Regions from separate parts of the Sporacetigenium sp. TC11 genome, predicted to be linked through region 2. Evidence: a T-box and tRNA genes for the amino acid it is inferred to sense, from the RefSeq annotation. Region 2 holds a T-box; the other holds one or more tRNA genes.
The links. The T-box of region 2 lies ahead of ileS (isoleucine--tRNA ligase). A T-box ahead of a tRNA ligase gene usually reads a tRNA of that ligase, here a tRNA-Ile.
Positions count from the first base shown of each region.

Region 1: it has a tRNA-Ile gene. The T-box ahead of ileS (isoleucine--tRNA ligase) is inferred to sense a tRNA for this amino acid. The anticodon was not compared.

Region 1 covers NZ_JBYVNY010000011.1:706-7,297, forward strand. Annotated here, with positions in the region: gene ACUSRV_RS13770 (tetratricopeptide repeat protein) at 1-2,055, shown strand, start outside; gene ACUSRV_RS13775 (hypothetical protein) at 2,088-2,609, opposite strand; gene ACUSRV_RS13780 (hypothetical protein) at 2,660-3,007, opposite strand; tRNA gene ACUSRV_RS13785 (tRNA-Trp) at 3,141-3,216, opposite strand; tRNA gene ACUSRV_RS13790 (tRNA-Ile) at 3,222-3,298, opposite strand; tRNA gene ACUSRV_RS13795 (tRNA-Ser) at 3,312-3,400, opposite strand; tRNA gene ACUSRV_RS13800 (tRNA-Leu) at 3,410-3,493, opposite strand; tRNA gene ACUSRV_RS13805 (tRNA-Thr) at 3,497-3,571, opposite strand; gene argH (argininosuccinate lyase) at 3,698-5,011, opposite strand; gene ACUSRV_RS13815 (argininosuccinate synthase) at 5,020-6,216, opposite strand.
Region 2 covers NZ_JBYVNY010000001.1:408,648-420,942, reverse strand. Annotated here, with positions in the region: gene ACUSRV_RS02070 (hypothetical protein) at 1-540, shown strand, start outside; gene ACUSRV_RS02065 (YggS family pyridoxal phosphate-dependent enzyme) at 549-1,250, shown strand; gene ACUSRV_RS02060 (cell division protein SepF) at 1,303-1,764, shown strand; gene ACUSRV_RS02055 (YggT family protein) at 1,780-2,037, shown strand; gene ACUSRV_RS02050 (YlmH family RNA-binding protein) at 2,046-2,834, shown strand; gene ACUSRV_RS02045 (DivIVA domain-containing protein) at 2,848-3,348, shown strand; T-box leader at 3,410-3,643, shown strand; gene ileS (isoleucine--tRNA ligase) at 3,703-6,813, shown strand; gene ACUSRV_RS02035 (5'-methylthioadenosine/adenosylhomocysteine nucleosidase) at 6,917-7,615, shown strand; gene ACUSRV_RS02030 (TIGR00266 family protein) at 7,715-8,458, shown strand; gene ACUSRV_RS02025 (VanZ family protein) at 8,497-9,021, opposite strand; gene trpS (tryptophan--tRNA ligase) at 9,172-10,176, shown strand; gene ACUSRV_RS02015 (DUF5665 domain-containing protein) at 10,273-10,686, shown strand; gene ACUSRV_RS02010 (TraR/DksA C4-type zinc finger protein) at 10,700-11,227, shown strand; gene lspA (signal peptidase II) at 11,310-11,756, shown strand; gene ACUSRV_RS02000 (RluA family pseudouridine synthase) at 11,765-12,295, shown strand, end outside.

The DNA.
Region 1 (6,592 bases), on a different contig from region 2:
GAGAAAGCAAATAAAATAGAAGATATAACTATTTATTATAAAAAAATCTTTGACTATGCCATTACCTATATTAACGATATTGAATACGACGAAGAACTTAAGTATAGATTTGATAATATCCTAAAATGTTACGAAGGTTTTTTAAGACTACACGGGAATATTAAGTATACGGATACAGAATCAATATCTATATTTAACTATTCTTATACATTTTCAGATGCCATAATCATGCTTAAAGATGTTATACTATTAAATCCAAACGATAAATCAACTTATTTTTTATTAGGAATATGTTACGAGTCCAAAAATCAATATCCTAAGGCCATAGAAAGTTATAAAATGTCTTTAAGTCTATCTAATGAAATTTGGACTTACTATTGGCTCTCTAGATGTTTTTATAAAAGCAATATGCTCGATGAAGCCTTAAAATGTCTAAGTGAAATATTAGATAACGTCAACGGTGAAAATATAAGCAAACAATATTTGGATATATATGAATTCAAGGGGTTGATATTACAAAAGCAAAATAAATTTGAAGAAGTAATACTAAATTGTTTTGATGCAAAAAAATATCTTGAATTGTCTAAAACATTATTTGATGATGCAAAATTTAGTTCTATTAGGCTTTTAGATAAAGTAACTACTGATTGCAAAAAAAATTATGAAGGTAAAAACTATGATAATTTACTGGTAGACCTATTACAATGTTTTGATATATACTATTCATTAGGCATTAATGACCTTGATTTCAGAAGTTATATACATTATGTAAAAGTATCATACGAAACTGATATTTCTGATATACCTTTTTCAGGTATGTTAGAATACAAGGATTGTATAAATTATATAAGAGAAATTCTATTCAATAGACGAGATTATAAAAATTTATTCAATATACAGCTAAAAATAAATCATCTCAATAGTTTAGTTAGATTTCCAGGGTATATAAACTTAATATCTTTAATATCTAAATTGTTAAATGATATTAAAACTGACAAATTTTCATTTGGGCAAAATAAGTTTCAAGGAGACGATATATATATATCTAATTCACTTAACTCACCAATTGTATTCACTTCTATACAAGATAGACGTATAGATTTAATAGATATATTAGATGAATGTTTAGAAATTGAACCTCAAAATAAATACTTATTTTTATTTGAGAAAGCCAAATTACTACAAGAATCAAATCTTTATGATTATGCTTTAGTTTGTTATTCGCTTATAATAGATGAACATTTTGATAAAAATAAAATAGATTTTTATTTATCTAGTGAAATACTAGTTGATAATGAATATATAGATATAGCTTTTAAATCTTTAGATGAAAAGTTAAAAATCCTAAATATAATTTATGGAGATGAGTCTAGAGAAATTTATTTATATTTAAATGAACTATGTAATATATACGATAAATATATACAGTATATACTTAAAGATACCAATATAAAATATGAAAAGATGTATTCCCAAGCATTAAATTACTGTCGTAAAATACTTAATCTAGTAAAATCAAAAAAAGAACTCCAAGAGGTTTGGAAGTTAAAAGAAGAAGAAATATTTTTTAATTATGTAAAAACGCATATTTCTATAATAGACTGTGAAGCAAATTTTATATACGATCCTAATAGCGAAAGTATTATAACTAGGCACTATAACTTTGATGATGAAGGATTAAAGTTATACGACGAATTAATAAAGCTAAACCCTAACAATCCCATGTTTTACTATTATAAAGGAATTCGATTGGCTTCCATAATAAACATTCAAAAAAAGAAAAATTACGGAATGGATTTATCGCATTTTACAATGAATAAAAGTAAGAATAAAAATGCAAAAAACCCTACAACCGAAAGATTTAAAAGTGTAATATACTATATTAAAAATAAAAATATCTATGATGAATTACTATCTTTATATATAAAAGCATACAACCTAGATAAAACTAATGAGGATTTTATAAATCATATATTAGATCTTTTAGAAAAATTAGTTAAGTACAATAATTTTCTAAAATATAATAAAGAAAAAACAAAAAAGTATCTTAAATAAAATAAGCCTACTTATTTAAAGTAGGCTTTCTTTTATATTTTTTCCATATATCCACTTGGATGGAATTTATATATATCTCCATTATATTTGTCTACAAAAAATCCAATATCTCCATCTACATTTGGCAAGAATAAATACCCCTTATATCCTTTATCTTGTAAAACTTCTTTAAACATTGTTTCATCGCCTTGATATATATAATCAACATTGGAATTATACTGTATTAGTAAATTTTTGGCATCTTCAACAGTGAATTCTTTTTTAATATTTTGATTATTAACTTCATTTAAATCCTTATTTGCTTTATTACTTTCAATTAAATTTTCATTGTTTATATTAACAGTTTCATCTTGTTTTTTGATATCTTCACTACCACTTTTTGGTTCATCAACTGCAACTTTTGATTCTTCAACTATAACTTCTGTTTTTGTATCAGTTTCTGAACTAACAACACTTTTTGGATGTGCTTCTATGCTAGAATACCAGTATAACCCCATACCCGAAAAAATTACAATTAACAACGATATTCCTAATTTCTTAATACCTTTTCTCATTTTATTCACCCCTATAAACTTTTAGTATATATCGATTATGGTCATAATAATTAAATATTATTCTCAATACTTATAAATATCATTTTTATATCGTCTATCTGAGCAAATTGTACATATTTTATATTTTCAATATCTTTGTCTTCTATTAATAATGGATCAACAACTACTATTTTCACATCAGAATCTCCAGATGCATCTAGTGTTTTATCTACAAGTTTAATAAAATCTACAGTACTTATAGAGTCTTCTTTACATCCACATAACATTAAATTCCCAGATCTATAGTGTTCTAGAATCCCCTTTATACCCCATAGTTCTTGTCCTTTATTTATACATACTACTTCTGCACCCATATTCTGACCCTTTATAATTTTATCCTTTAACTCTGATAATTTCATTCTATTATCCCCCTCGTATAATAATCTTTATATAATTGTACGAAAAAAAGATCACTTATATTCCACTATATTTATTTTAAAAACAAAAAAAGAACTTGTCAGTGACAAATTCTTTTTATATACATTATTATATTGGCAGGGGTGGAGGGATTCGAACCCCCGGCGCACGGTTTTGGAGACCGACGCTCTACCAGCTGAGCTACACCCCTATTTTTGGTGGACCTTCAGGGACTCGAACCCCAGACCTACCGGTTATGAGCCGGGCGCTCTAACCAACTGAGCTAAAGGTCCAAAAATAAAAAAATGGCGGAGAGGGTGGGATTCGAACCCACGGCCCCTTGCGGAGTCACTGGTTTTCAAGACCAGCTCCTTAAACCACTCGGACACCTCTCCGTTTTATTATGGTGCGGGTGGAGGGACTTGAACCCCCACGCACAAGGCGCCAGATCCTAAGTCTGGTGCGTCTGCCAATTCCGCCACACCCGCATATGGAGCTAGTGATAGGAATCGAACCTACAACCTGCTGATTACAAGTCAGCTGCTCTACCGTTGAGCCACACTAGCATATTTTTTGTATCGCTTGACAAGTTATATAATATCACCTTTTTTATATGTGGTCAATATTATTTTTTCAAAAAAATTTATATTTTTTTAAAAAAATTAGGACTACTATTATTGTAGTCCTATGAATTATATATACTTTTTTATACCTTGTTTTAATATGTTGTTATAATCTATATATGGATAAATATCTTCTTTAAATAAATTACTAAATGTTAAAAATTCATCCATCGTTAGATCTTCTATATTTTTATTGTTCTCTTCACAGTATAAAACTATATTTCCAACTACTTTGTGTGCATTTCTAAATTCCAATCCTTCTTTAACTAAATAATCCGCAACTTCTGTAGCATTTAAAAATCCTTTTTTAACAGCCTTTAACATCTTGTCCTTATTTACAGTTAATGTATCTAATACCCCATTCATAACTGATAAACATGCTATAGTTGTATCTAACGAATCAAAGAAAGATTCTTTATCTTCTTGCATATCTTTATTATAAGCAAGAGGTAATCCCTTCATAGTAGTAAGAAGTGCCATCAAGTCTCCATATACCCTTCCACATTTACCTCTTATAAGTTCACATGCATCTGGATTTTTCTTTTGTGGCATTATTGATGAACCAGTTGAAAATTCATCACTCATAGTTACAAATTCAAATTCCTTAGAACTAAACAGTATTAGCTCTTCACTCAATCTAGATAAATGCATCATTATTAAAGAAAAATTACTCATCATTTCTATTAAATAATCTCTATCTGAAACACCATCTAAATAGTTATCTACAGGTTTATAAAAGCTAAGCAACTTTGTAGTTACACTTCTATCTATATCATAAGTAGTTCCAGCTAATGCACAACACCCAAGTGGATTTTCATTTAGCATATCTATTGAGTTTAATATTCTCTTTTTATCTCTAAGGAACATAGAATAATAAGCCATAACGTGATATTTAAATGTAACAACTTGAGCTCTTTGTAAATGAGTATATCCTGGCATTATATAAGGATTTTTGTCCCCTAATTTTTTTATAGTTAAAAGTAGTTCATCTATTTTATTCACAATTGAATAAGCGTATTTTCTAGCATACATCTTTGTATCCACAGCTACTTGGTCATTTCTACTTCTAGCTGTATGAAGTTTTTTACCTAGTTCGCCTATTCTTTTTATAAGGTTAGTTTCAACAAATGAATGAATATCTTCGTAGTCACCTTCTATAATAAGACTTCCATTTTCTATATCAGCCAATATACCACTGAGGCCTTCTTTTATCTTATTTGCTTCTTCTTCATTTAATATATTACAACTACAAAGCATATTTACATGTGCTATACTTCCAGTTATATCTTCAAAGTACATTCTTTTGTCAAAACCAAGGGAGGAATTGAAATCCTCCATTAGTTTACTTTCTGAATTCTTAAATCTGCCGCCCCAAAGTTTCATATTATCACCTACTTGTTAGTTTTCATAGATTTTATCTTAAGTGGTAAACTAAATAAGTTTATAAATCCTTCAGCATCTTTATGATCATAAAGTTCACTATTACCAAAAGATGAAATACCATGGTCATATAATGCATTTTCAGTAAATATACCTGCTGGTTTTATATTTCCTTTGTATAACTTAACTTTTACAGTACCAGTTACATTTTCTTGTGTTTTTTCAACAAATGCATCTATTGATTCTTTTAATCCGCCAAACCATAAACCATTGTAAATTAACTCAGCATACTTCATAGATACTATTTGTTTGAAATGAAGTGTATCTTTTTCTAAAGTTGCACTTTCTAAGATATTATGTGCTTCATATAATATAGTACCACCTGGAGTTTCGTATACTCCTCTTGATTTCATACCTACTAGTCTGTTTTCTAGTATATCTATAATACCTATACCATGTTTAGCTCCTAAATCATTTAGATTTTTTACAAGTTCTACGGGAGCAATTTCTTTTCCATTTATTTTCTTAGGTACACCTTTTTCAAAGTATATTTCTATATACTCAGGAGTATCTGGTGCATCCTCAGGGTCAACGCATTTTTTATATACATCTTTATTATGTTCATTTTCTAGACATTCTATGTCTCCACCTTCAGTAGATATATGCCAAAGGTTAGCATCTACTGAATATATCTTTTCCTTTGTAACTGATATAGCTATTTCCTTTTGTGCAGCGTATTCTATAGCATCTTCTCTTGATTTTATATCCCATACTCTCCAAGGAGCTATTATTTTTATAGTTGGGTCAAGTGCTGCTATTGCTGACTCAAATCTAACTTGGTCATTTCCCTTACCTGTGCATCCGTGGCATATATACTTTGCCCCTTCTTTATGAGCTATTTCAACTAACTTTTTAGCTATTATAGGTCTTGCTAAAGAAGTTCCAAGTAAATATTTCCCCTCATACTTAACTTCTGCTTTTATAGCTTTATAAAGAGCTTCTGTTACAAATTCTTCAGTTAAATCTTCTATATAAACTTTAGAAGCTCCACTTATATAAGCTTTCTTTTCTACAGCATCCATATCTTCTTCTTGACCTACATTTGCACAAGCCGCAATAACTTCCATGTCATAATTTTCTTTTAACCAAGGTACTATTATAGATGTATCTAAACCACCAGAATATGCTAATACAATTTTTTCTTTCATTTTTAACTCCTCCTATTAAAATTATTATTATTTTATATTGAGTATCAATTGAGAATTCAAAGTAATTACTATACAATTTTTATTTATATGTTATAATCTAAAATGGATAATTTATTTTTTATTTTTTCTTAAGCAGATGGAATATGGCGTATTTCATTTGCTATTTTTTTGCCCTAGTAATTTACATCACCTCCTAAAATATTTTTTGCTAATTTAGTCAATAACCTTGAGAAGATGGGACCTTGATATAGTTTATATGTGAGAAACCAAAAAAGTCCCTTAGCATATATATGCTAAGAGACGAATATAATCCGTGGTACCACTCTTATTAATAAGTATCTAATCAAATTTAAGTAATAAATGAAATAAAAAAGTC
Region 2 (12,295 bases):
GAAAATAAACCTAATTTAATAAAAGAAGACAAAAAAGTAAAGCTAGGCGATCCTATTTTAAAGGTTATAAACAATCACAACTTTTATTTAGCAGTAGTTTTAGATAATAGTGAATTTAAAAAATTCAAAGTAGGAGACAATGTAAAATTAGCAAATAAAGATATTAAATTAGATGCTATGGTTTATGATAAATATAAAGATAAAAATAGTAAAAATATAGCAATATTTGAAATTAGTCAACAAAATAGGAAAATTTATGATACAAGGGTCTTAGAATTTGATATAATATATAAGCAACTGGAAGGAATAAAAATTCCTAAAGATGCCATAATTACAAAGGATAGTAAAAAAGGAGTATATAGAATTTCAGAAACTGGTAATGTTGAATTTGTTGAGTTACAAGGAGTTTCTGGAGAAAATGACGATTTTATTGTGTTGAGTTATTTAACTATAAAATCAAATGGATTAAAAACAGTAGATTTACATGACGAAATACTTTTAAAGCCTAGTAAGGTTAAAGAAGGACAAAAGATAAAGTAGGTGATAAATTGAATTTTTTAAGACAAAACTTAGAAATAGTTAAAGGTGATATAAAAGATGCTTGTGAAAAAGCAAAAAAAGATATTGATAATATCGTATTAATAGGGGTAACTAAAACTGTAGATATACCAGTTATTGAAGAAGCAATAAAATTAGGTATAACTCATGTTGGTGAAAATAAGCCTCAGGAATTAGTAAGAAAGTATGAGGCAATAGGCGACAAAGTAAAATGGCATCTTATAGGTACTTTACAAACTAACAAAGTTAAGTACATAATAGACAAGGTACATATGATACACTCATTAGATAGAAAATCATTGTGTGATGAAATAGAAAAAAGAGCACAAGGTATAGATAGAATCATTAACTGTTTAGTTCAAGTAAATATTTCTAATGAAGAAAGTAAGCACGGCTTAAATAAGGAAGATGTTATACCTTTTATAAAAGATGTTGTATCTAATTACAAACATATAAAAATAAAGGGTCTTATGACTATGGCGATGCATTCTGATAATCCTGAAGAAACTAGATGGGTTTTTAAGGAGTTAAAATCACTTTCAAATGAAATAAAGTCACTTAATATTGAAAATGTAGATATTGATTATCTTTCAATGGGCATGAGCAATGATTTTAAAATAGCAATAGAAGAAGGTTCAAACATGGTTAGGGTTGGAACGTCTATATTTGGGGAAAGAAACTACGACATTTAATAAGATATGAGTATATCTGTTTGTTTAAAGACAATGAGGGAGGTTTTTTAAAATGGGTGAAGGATTGATAACGAAAATAAAAAAGTGGGTAACTGAGGAAGAAGTAGAAGAAATAGTTGAAGACGATTATGAATTAGAAGATGTAGCTGATGATGACTTGGTACCACACTTTAACACACAAAATGCAGGAAAAAATGGCAAAATATTAAATATACATGCTACTACTCAAATGAAGGTTGTAATATTTGAACCAAAGAGTTATGATGAGGCTCCAGCTATAGCAGATCACTTAAAGCACAGAAAGGCTGTTATAGTTAATTTAGAAAATTTAGATGATCCTGAAATGCGTAAGTCTATATTTCACTTTATAAGTGGCGCTGTATACGTTTTAGATGGAAGTATTCAAAAGGTATCTAAGGCAATATTTATATTAGCTCCAAGTAATGTAGATATTGATGCAAATATGAAAAAAGAATTAGAAACAAAAGTTTTATTCCCATGGCAAAATAAATAATAAAGGAGAATAAATATGGAGACTATAAAAAGCGCTTTACGTTTATTTTTAGAGTTTATAGAGTGGATGATAGTAGTTAGAGCCCTTATGTCTTGGTTTCCAAATAGCAGAGGTACTAAATTAAGTGCCTTTGTTTATAAAGTTACAGAACCAATAATAGGTCCTATAAGAGATCTTATGTTCAAGTTTTTCAACAGTCCTATAGACTTTTCACCTGTAATAGCATTATTGCTTTTACAAACTATAGGTAACATTGTACTTCCAATGTTATAGTAGTTTTTATGATTGATAAAAATATACTGACAAATCATATAAAAGATATAGAACTTAAAAATAAAATATATAAGGTTATAGATAAATCTATAGGTGTTTTGAAAAATTACGATTATAGATATAGCGAATTTTTAAATCCATATGAACTTAAAAATGCAATAGCAGCATTAAATGCTATAGATAATATTAGTTATAGTGTATATGGTGGATATGAGAAAGCCGAAAGAAAGCTTATTTATATCTACCCTTTTTATGTTAATGAAGAAGATATAAATAAGCCAATTAAGGCTATTAAAATAAGTGGAAATTTTAAATTTAGAAAAGTGTCTCATAGAGATTATTTAGGTTCTTTACTTGGCCTTGGAATTAAAAGGGAAAAAATAGGAGATATATTAATTCATGAAAACTTCTGTCAAGTTGTAGTTTGTGAAGATATATGTGATTATATAGTTTTAAATCTAGAGAAGGTTGGCAACAATACAATTTCTTTAGAAGAAATAGATTTAGATAATCTTATATATAGCGAACCTGAATACAAGGAAGTTAATTTTACAGCAGCGTCTGATAGACTAGATACTATTATAAGCGGTATTTATAATATATCGAGGCAAGAAAGTTCAAATTATATAAACTCCGAAAAGGTTTTTGTAGATTATGAAAAGATAACTTCTGCATCTAAAAGCATAAAAGAAAATTGTATAATATCTGTTAGAGGCCAAGGAAGAGCTATAGTTTCTCAAATAGGAGATTATACAAAAAAGGGTAGGCTTAAAGTTAAAGCTAAAATCATAATATAAAGGGGGAGTACCCGTGCTAACACCAATAGAAATAGAAAATAAAGAGTTTAAAAAAGGGTTAAGAGGATATAAAGAAGAAGAAGTAGATGAATTTTTAGATATAGTAAAAGAAGATTTTGAAAAATTATACAAAGAAAACCTTGATTTAAAGGATAAGATAAATTTATATCAAGATCAAGTTTCTAGATATAAAAATATTGAAGATACTTTAAAAGCTACTTTAATAACTGCTCAAGGTGCAGCTGAAGATACGTGTAATGCTGCAAATAAAAAAGCTCAAATAATAGTTGAAGAAGCAGAGCTTAGAGCAAGACAAATAATAGAACAAGGCAACAATCAAGTTATAGAAATAAGAAAAGAATATGATTCTCTATTAAAGGAATTTAAAATATTTAGAAATAAATTTAAATCGTTGTTAGAAGATGAAATGAGAAACATAGATGAAATCTTCGATGAAGTAGGATCAAACCTAGGATTAGAGGATAATCGAAATTTAGTTAAAAATGTCGAGTAAATAATATTGACGAACACATAAAAATATCATAAAATTTAAAATACAAACATAAAATAATAAATTAAAAGCTATGATGGAGAAAGTAAACTTTAAATGTTTTTACAGAGAGCTGGGTAAGCTGAGAACCAGTAAATCTATAAAGTTGAAGATCACTCTTAAGCTGCAGGCTGAACGATTATTATAATTCATTAAGCTGTGCCGGTGAAAACCGTTATATTAAATGAGTGTTGTATATAGATAAGCTATACCTATATACAAAATTAGGGTGGTAACGCGAGAATACCTCGTCCCTTTGTGGGGGCGAGGTTTTTTAATGCAAAAAATAAATACAAAGATAAAAGAAAGGGTGATATTATGGCAAGATTTAAACCACTAGTAGATAATTCTGTTAAAGAGGCAGAAGCTAATATCTCAAAATACTGGGATGAAGTTAACATACTAGATAAAACAATAGAAAAAGGAGAAAATGACCCTAGTTTCGTATTCTATGAAGGTCCTCCTACAGCTAATGGTAAACCAGGTATACACCATGTTTTAGCTAGAACGCTAAAAGATTCTGTATGTAGATATAAAACAATGAGTGGATATCAAGTTAAGAGAAAAGCAGGATGGGATACTCATGGTCTTCCTGTTGAAATAGAAGTTGAAAAACAATTAGGACTTTCTGATAAACAAGCTATAGAAAGTTATGGAATAGATAAATTTAATGAGAAATGTAGAGAGTCAGTTTTCTCTTATGAAAAACAATGGAGAGAAATGACTAGACGTATGGCATATGAAATAGATTTAGATAATCCATATATAACTCTAGATAACAACTATATAGAGTCTGTATGGTGGATATTAGATCAAATTAATAAAAAAGGCTTAATATATGAAGGTCATAAAATACTTCCATACTGTCCAAGATGTGGGACAGGTCTTGCATCTCATGAAGTTGCACAAGGATATAAAGAAGTTAAGACTAATACAGTTGTAGCTAAGTTCAAAAGAAAAGATGCAGAAAATGAGTATTTCTTAGCATGGACAACTACTCCATGGACTCTACCTTCAAACGTAGCACTTGCTGTTAACCCAAAGGAAACATATCTAAAGGTTAAGGCAAATGATGAAGTATACTATGTAGAAAAAACTTTAGCTCCTAAGGTTATAGGTGGAGAATTTGAAGTATTAGAAGAAATGAAAGGTCAAGATTTAGAAGGTGTTGAATATGAACAATTAATGCCTTTTGTAAAAACTGATAAGAAAGCATTCTTTATAGGAGTTGCTGATTATGTAACTACTGAAGATGGTACTGGTATAGTTCATACAGCTCCAGCATTTGGTGAAGATGACTATAACTTAGGTAGAAAATATGATTTACCAGTTATACAACCTGTTGATGAAAGTGGTAAGTTTACAACTACTCCATGGGAAGGTAGATTTGTTATGGAGGACGGTTTAGACGTAGACATAATAAAATGGTTACATAGTGAAAATAAGTTATTCAAAAAAGAAAAAGTTGTTCATAACTACCCTCACTGCTGGAGATGTCAAACCCCATTAGTATACTATGCTAAGCCAAGCTGGTATATAGAAGTGACAAAGGTAAAAGATCAATTAATAGCAAACAACAACTCTGTTGAGTGGTATCCATCTTTTGTAGGAGAAAAGAGATTTGGAAACTGGTTAGAAAACTTAAATGACTGGGCTATATCTAGAAGTAGATATTGGGGAACTCCTCTTAATATATGGACTTGTGAATGTGGCCATAAGGAATCTATAGGATCTAGAAAAGAATTAGCAGAAAAAGCTATAGAAAATATAGATGAATCTGTAGAATTACATAGACCATATGTTGATGATATACATATAAAATGTGAAAAATGTGATGGTACTATGACTAGAGTTACTGATGTTATAGACTGTTGGTTTGATAGTGGAGCTATGCCATTTGCCCAACATCACTATCCATTTGAAAACAAAGAAAGATTTGACGAATTATTCCCAGCTGACTATATATGTGAAGGTATAGACCAAACTAGAGGATGGTTCTATTCATTACTTGCTGTATCTACACTTGTTACAGGAAAACCTCCGTATAAGAGAGTTTTAGTTAATGACTTAGTTCTTGATAAAGATGGAAAGAAAATGAGTAAGTCAAGAGGTAATACAGTAAATCCATTTGAATTATTTGATAGCTATGGAGCAGATGCATTAAGATGGTACTTATTGTATGTGTCTCCACCATGGACTCCAACTAGATTTGATTTAGATGGATTAAAAGAAGTTCAAAGTAAGTTCTTAGGAACTATGAAAAATGTATATAATTTCTTCACATTATATGCTAATACTGACAATATAAATCCAGATGAATTCTTTGTTGAATACAAGGATAGACCTGAATTAGACAGATGGATATTGTCTAAATTTAACAACCTAAAGAAATTTGTTCAAGAAAACTTAGATATATTTGAATTAAATAAATCAGTTAGAGCTATACAAGACTTTATAAATGAAGACTTATCTAACTGGTATATAAGACGTTCAAGAAGAAGATTCTGGGCTACAGAGTTAACACAAGACAAAAAAGCAGTTTATAATACAACTTATGAAATATTAACAGATCTTTGTAAAATGATAGCTCCAGTTGCACCATATTTATCAGAAGAATTATATAGAAACTTAACTGGTGAAGTTTCTGTTCATTTACAAAGCTATCCAAGGGTAAATGATGAATTATTAGACTCTAAATTAGAAGAAAAAATGGACTTAGTTAAGAATCTAGTTACACTTGGTAGAGCTTCAAGAGAAGCTACAAGAATAAAGGTACGTCAGCCAATACAAAAAGTATTAGTTGATGGAAAATATGAAACTACTATAGATAATTTAGTTCCATTAATAGCAGAAGAGTTAAACGTTAAAGAAGTTGTATTTGCTAAGGATCTTGGAGAATATATGAACTTTAGCCTAAAGCCTAACTTCAAAGTTTTAGGACCTGTACTTGGATCTAAAATGAAGTTATTTGGAAACGAAATAGCTAAGCTTAATCCAGCTGATGTAGTTCCAAAACTTGAAGCTGGTGGAGTTGTAAATGTTAATATAGATGGTGAAGATTTTGAAGTAAATAAAGATCGTGTTTTAATAAATATATCTGCTAAAGAAGGCTTCAATGTAACTATGGAAAATAACGTGTTCATAATACTTGATACTACTTTAAATGAAGATTTATTAAGTGAAGGTTATGCTAGAGAGTTGATATCTAAAGTTCAACAGTTAAGAAAATCAAATGATTTCCAAGTATTAGATAATATAAAAATATACTTCAATGGAGACGATGAAATAGCTAATGCTGTTGAGAAGCACAAAGATTATATAATGAGTGAAACTTTGGCACTACAAATAAATAAAGTAGACGATGAAACTTTAGAAAAGCATAATTTAAATGATCATATGACAGGATTAAAAGTAGAAAAGGCTAACTAATTATAAAGGTCCCTAAATAGGGACCTTTTGTTTTGAAATTTTTTATGGTAAAATAGTTAAAGTTTGTAAATAATAAGTATATTGATTAAATAGGAGGATGACTATGATAAAAATAGGTATAATAGGTGCTATGGACGAAGAAGTAGATATACTAAAGGAAATAATGGAGATACAGGAAACTGTACAAAAAAGTGGACTAAAGTTTTATATAGGAAAATTAGAAGATAAAGATGTTGTATTAGTAAGATGTGGTATAGGTAAGGTAAATGCTGCACTTTGCACTCAAATATTATTAAGTGAATTTAATGTTAATTCTGTTGTTAATACAGGGGTTGCAGGAGCACTACATAATGAATTAGGTGTTTATGATATAGTTATATCAACAGATGCTATGTATCATGATTTCGATACTACTGTATTCGGAAATAAAATAGGTGAAATACCTAGAATGGATACATCTATATTTAAAGCTGATGGAAAATTAATAGATGCAGCATATGAATCTACTAAAGAAGAAGTTAGAAGTCATAAAGTAGTTAAAGGTAGAGTAGTAACAGGAGATATATTTATAAGTAGCAAGGAATTAAAAGATAAGTTAGTAAATGAACTTGGAGCATATTGTGGTGAAATGGAAGGTGCAGCTATAGCTCACGTTTGTCACGTTAATGAAGTTCCATTTGTTGTTATAAGAGCTATGTCAGATAAAGCTGATGGAAGTGCTGATGTAACATATGAAGAATTCGTACAAGAAGCTGCTCATAACTCAAAGGATATAGTTTTAAATATGTTAAGACATATATAGTAAAAGAAGTCCATATGGACTTCTTTTATAATGTAAATAATTAGAATATATAAAACATATAATTAATAGAATAATATAGAGTTTATAGGAGGGGATATTATGGATATAATAGATTACAATATACTAGGAGATGACATGCAGGTTGTAGAAATAGAGCTAGATCCTAGAGAAGGAGTACAAGCAGAAGTAGGGGCTATGCTTTATATGGAAAATAATATAAAAATGATGACATCTACAGGTGGAGGAATATTAAAAGGATTTAAGAAAATGTTAACTGGGGAAAGCTTTTTTATAACTTCGTTTATTAATGAAGGGATTAAAAGAGAAAAGGTGGCTTTTTCATCTCCTATTCCAGGGAAGATAATACCAATAGATTTAAGAACATTTGGAGGACAATTTATATGTCAAAAGGATTCTTTCTTATGTGCAGCAAAAGGTGTAGATATAGATGTAGCATTTACTAAAAAATTAGGAACAGGATTTTTTGGTGGAGAAGGTTTCATACTTCAAAAACTACAAGGTGATGGACTGGCATTTATAAACTCATGTGGTACTGTAATAGAAAAAAGACTTGAAGCTGGAGAAATTCTTAAAGTAGATACAGGTTGTATAGTTGGTTTTTCACCTGGTATTTATTACGATATACAATTTGTAGGCGGATTTAAAAATGTGCTATTTGGCGGAGAGGGTTTATTTTTAGCTAATCTTACAGGACCAGGGATCGTATATCTTCAAAGTATGCCATTTTCTAAGTTAGTAGACAGAATATATACATCTATGCCAAATTCTTATGGAAAGTCTAAAGGTGGTTTTAATATGAATTTCGGAGATTTCGACAATTAAAATTCGCTGCTCACAAAATAGGGTATCATATTGATACCCTAAGCTTTTTTATATTTATCTTTTTTAAATAAACCTAAAAATTCAACAAATGCTATTAAAATAGCTCCCATAAATACTATTCCGAAGAATGCACCTATTGAGTCTATACCCACATCTTTTAGAGATCCAGCTCTTCCTAATACGTCGAGTTGATGTATTTCATCATAGTAAGCATATATAACCGATGTTATAAATCCGAATAATCCAGATAATGTTATGCTTTTAGTAAAAACATATCCAAATAACATAAGTACAGAGCTTAGACCAAAGTACAATGAAAAGTGGGCTATTTTTCTTATTATATATTCTTTGTTGTATTGTTTCATAAGGCCGAGGTCATCTCTAAAGAATTTTATTCCTTTATCTACATATTTATTTTCGCTTATATTGAATCTATTGTCTATAATTTTAAGATAATGTAGAGCTGAATTAGATTGATTTGATGAAATTTCTCCAGGCTGTGATGAGAACCAAAATATCATAGCCATCCATATTATACAAAATATAAGTAATATCTTTTTCATTTAATCACCCCTTTATCATAAGGTACATTATAACATAATAAAATTGTATTTTAAATATTATATGCTATCATGGTTAATCTAATATTAGGTTTAACTACATAAAAATATGATATAATTAAAATATTAAAATTACATATATAGGAGGAAAATATGAGCGAAAAAAAGATTATATTTAGCGGTGCTCAGCCATCTGGCAAGTTGACACTTGGAAATTATTTAGGGGCTATACAAAACTGGGTTAAGCTTCAAGAAGAATATGACTGCCATTATTGTGTAGTTGATTTACATGCCATAACGGTTCCACAAGAAGCTAAAAATTTAAGAACAAACGTTATGCAACTTTTGGCTTTATATTTGGCTAGTGGTTTAAATCCAGATAAAAATACTATATTTATACAATCTCACGTTAGTGCACATACTGAATTAGCTTGGGTACTTAATACCATGACTTATATGGGAGAGTTAAATAGAATGACTCAATATAAAGAAAAATCTCAGAAAAGTGAGGCAAACTTAAATGCTGGGTTATTTACTTATCCTGTACTAATGGCAGCTGATATATTATTATATCAAACTGACTTAGTTCCAGTTGGAGAAGACCAAAAGCAACATTTAGAATTAGCTAGGGATTTAGCCCAGAGGTTTAATAATAGATATAGCGATACTTTTAAAATACCAGAGCCATACATACCAAAGGTTGCATCTAGAATAATGAGCTTGCAAGAGCCAACTAAGAAAATGTCTAAGTCTGATAGTAATGAAAATGGTTATATATTAGTTGTAGATGATCCTGATACAATAAGAAGAAAAATAAAACGTTGTGTTACAGATTCTATAGGAATAGTTAAAAATAGTGATGAACAGCCTGGAATAAAAAACCTTATAAGCATATATTCAAAACTTGATAATAAATCTGTAGAAGAAATAGAAGCTATGTATGAAGGCAAAGGATATGGAGATTTCAAAGCTGATGTTGCTGAAGTTATAGTGGAAAATTTAAGACCTATAAGAGAAAAATACGATGACTTATTAAAAAATAAAGATTATTTAGAATTAGTTTATGCGCAAGGTGCACAAAAGGCAGAAAAAACTGCTAGAAAGACACTTAGAAAAGTATACAAAAAAGTTGGCTTTATAGAAAAGAAATTTTTATAATAAAAAAGTCCTGATTTTCAGGACTTTTTGTATTTTATAAGACTATTTTTCACATACTAAATCTATAAAATTGGGTACAGTATGGGATGTGATAATTTGGAAAAACATTATAAAGATGGAAAAGAATATGTAAATGGAAAATTAGATAAAGAAGTAGAAATGAGAAATATGAAGGATATAGATGCAAAATTTAGATATGAAAATGAAAAAGCTAAAGGAGAAACTGAATATCTACATCATTTACATGTAGTTGAAAGTAAGTTAGACAATCTTATATTTATGATAGATCACAGTAGAATAAGAGACTATATGGCACTTTTGGAGAGTCCTAGGAGACTATGGATTCTAAATATTATAGCAGGACTTGGGAGAGGTCTAGGTCAAGCTGTAGGACTGACAGTGCTAGCAGCTTTGTTTATGTATTGGATATCTACATGGATGGATATGCCGATAATAGGGAAATATATAGCAGAGATAATGGATATAGTTGATAAATATAGAGCTAGATAAAGGAGATGTTAATATGAATAATAAAGAATTAAACAAATACAAAGAAACACTTATAAAAGAAAAAGAGAGAGTTACAAATTTAATCGATGAATTACAAGATGATACACCTTTTGGAGACCATAAGCATCCTACTAGTCAAAGATATGCTACTGGAGAGTTATCAGCATATGATAATCATCCTGGAGATATGGGAACAGAAGTATTTATGCAAGAGATGCAGATGAATCTTGCCAATCAACATAAATACAGAGCAGATGTTATAGATAGAGCTTTGGATAAAATAGATTTAGGAACATACGGCACTTGTGATGTATGTGGTAAAAAAATAGAAAATGAAAGACTAGAAATACTACCAGAAACTACAGTATGTGCACATTGTTCTAAAGAAATGCCAGAAAATAATATGCATGAGTATAGACCGATAGAAGAAGCATTAATAGACAAAGATGACTATTTTTATTCGGATTTAAATGAGTATCTAGCCGATATAAATAGACCTATAGAACACGATGCAGTAGATAGAGAAATGAGAAAATTTTAATGAAAATATAAAGATAGCTTTTAGCTATCTTAATTTTTTGTGGTATAATCTGTCTATAATGTTATAAAGGGAGGTTGTAGTGTTGATATACATAGGCATAATAATATCTTTAATAATTTTAGATCAGTTATCTAAATACTTTGTCCTAAATTATCTAACACATGTAGGAAGTATACCTATAATAGAAAATATATTTCACCTTACATATGTAGAAAATAGAGGAGCAGCTTTTGGAATGTTACAAAACAATCAAATAATATTTGTAATAGTTGCATCTATTGCTACGATAGGAGGCCTTTATTATTTGTATACTAATAAAGACTTAATTTTTATAGCCAGGGCTTCTATATTACTTATAATATCTGGAGCTATAGGTAATCTTATAGATAGATTAAGATTGGGATTTGTAGTAGACTATTTCGATTTTAGAATATTTTGGGAGTATGTATTTAATATAGCTGATGTATATGTAGTAGTTGGAACAATATTACTATGTATATACGTTATATTTTTTGAAGATAGAAAGTAGGAGATTATATGGAAAATATAAAAGAATTTTTAGTTTTAGAAGAAAATGAAGGAGAAAGACTAGACGTATATCTATCATCTGAACTTGGAGATATGTCTAGAAGCTATATTCAAAAGCTTATAAAAGAAGAAAGAGTGCTTGTAAACAACAAAATTGAAAAATCAAAATATGTAGTAAAAGAAGACGATAGTATAAAAATAGATATACCAGAGCCGAAGCTTTTAGAAGTAGAAGCTGAAAATATACCTTTGGAGATAGTTTATGAAGATAGCGATGTTTTAGTAGTAAACAAGCCACAAGGTATGGTAGTTCATCCAGCACCTGGCAATTATAGTGGAACCCTTGTAAATGCAATCCTTTATCATTGTAAGGACAAGTTATCTTCTATAAATGGAGTTATAAGACCTGGAATAGTTCATAGAATAGATAAAGATACATCGGGGCTTTTAATGATAGCAAAAAATAACAATGCTCATAATTTTTTAGCACAGCAGCTAAAGGATCATAGTATAACTAGAAAATATGAGTTTATATGCCAC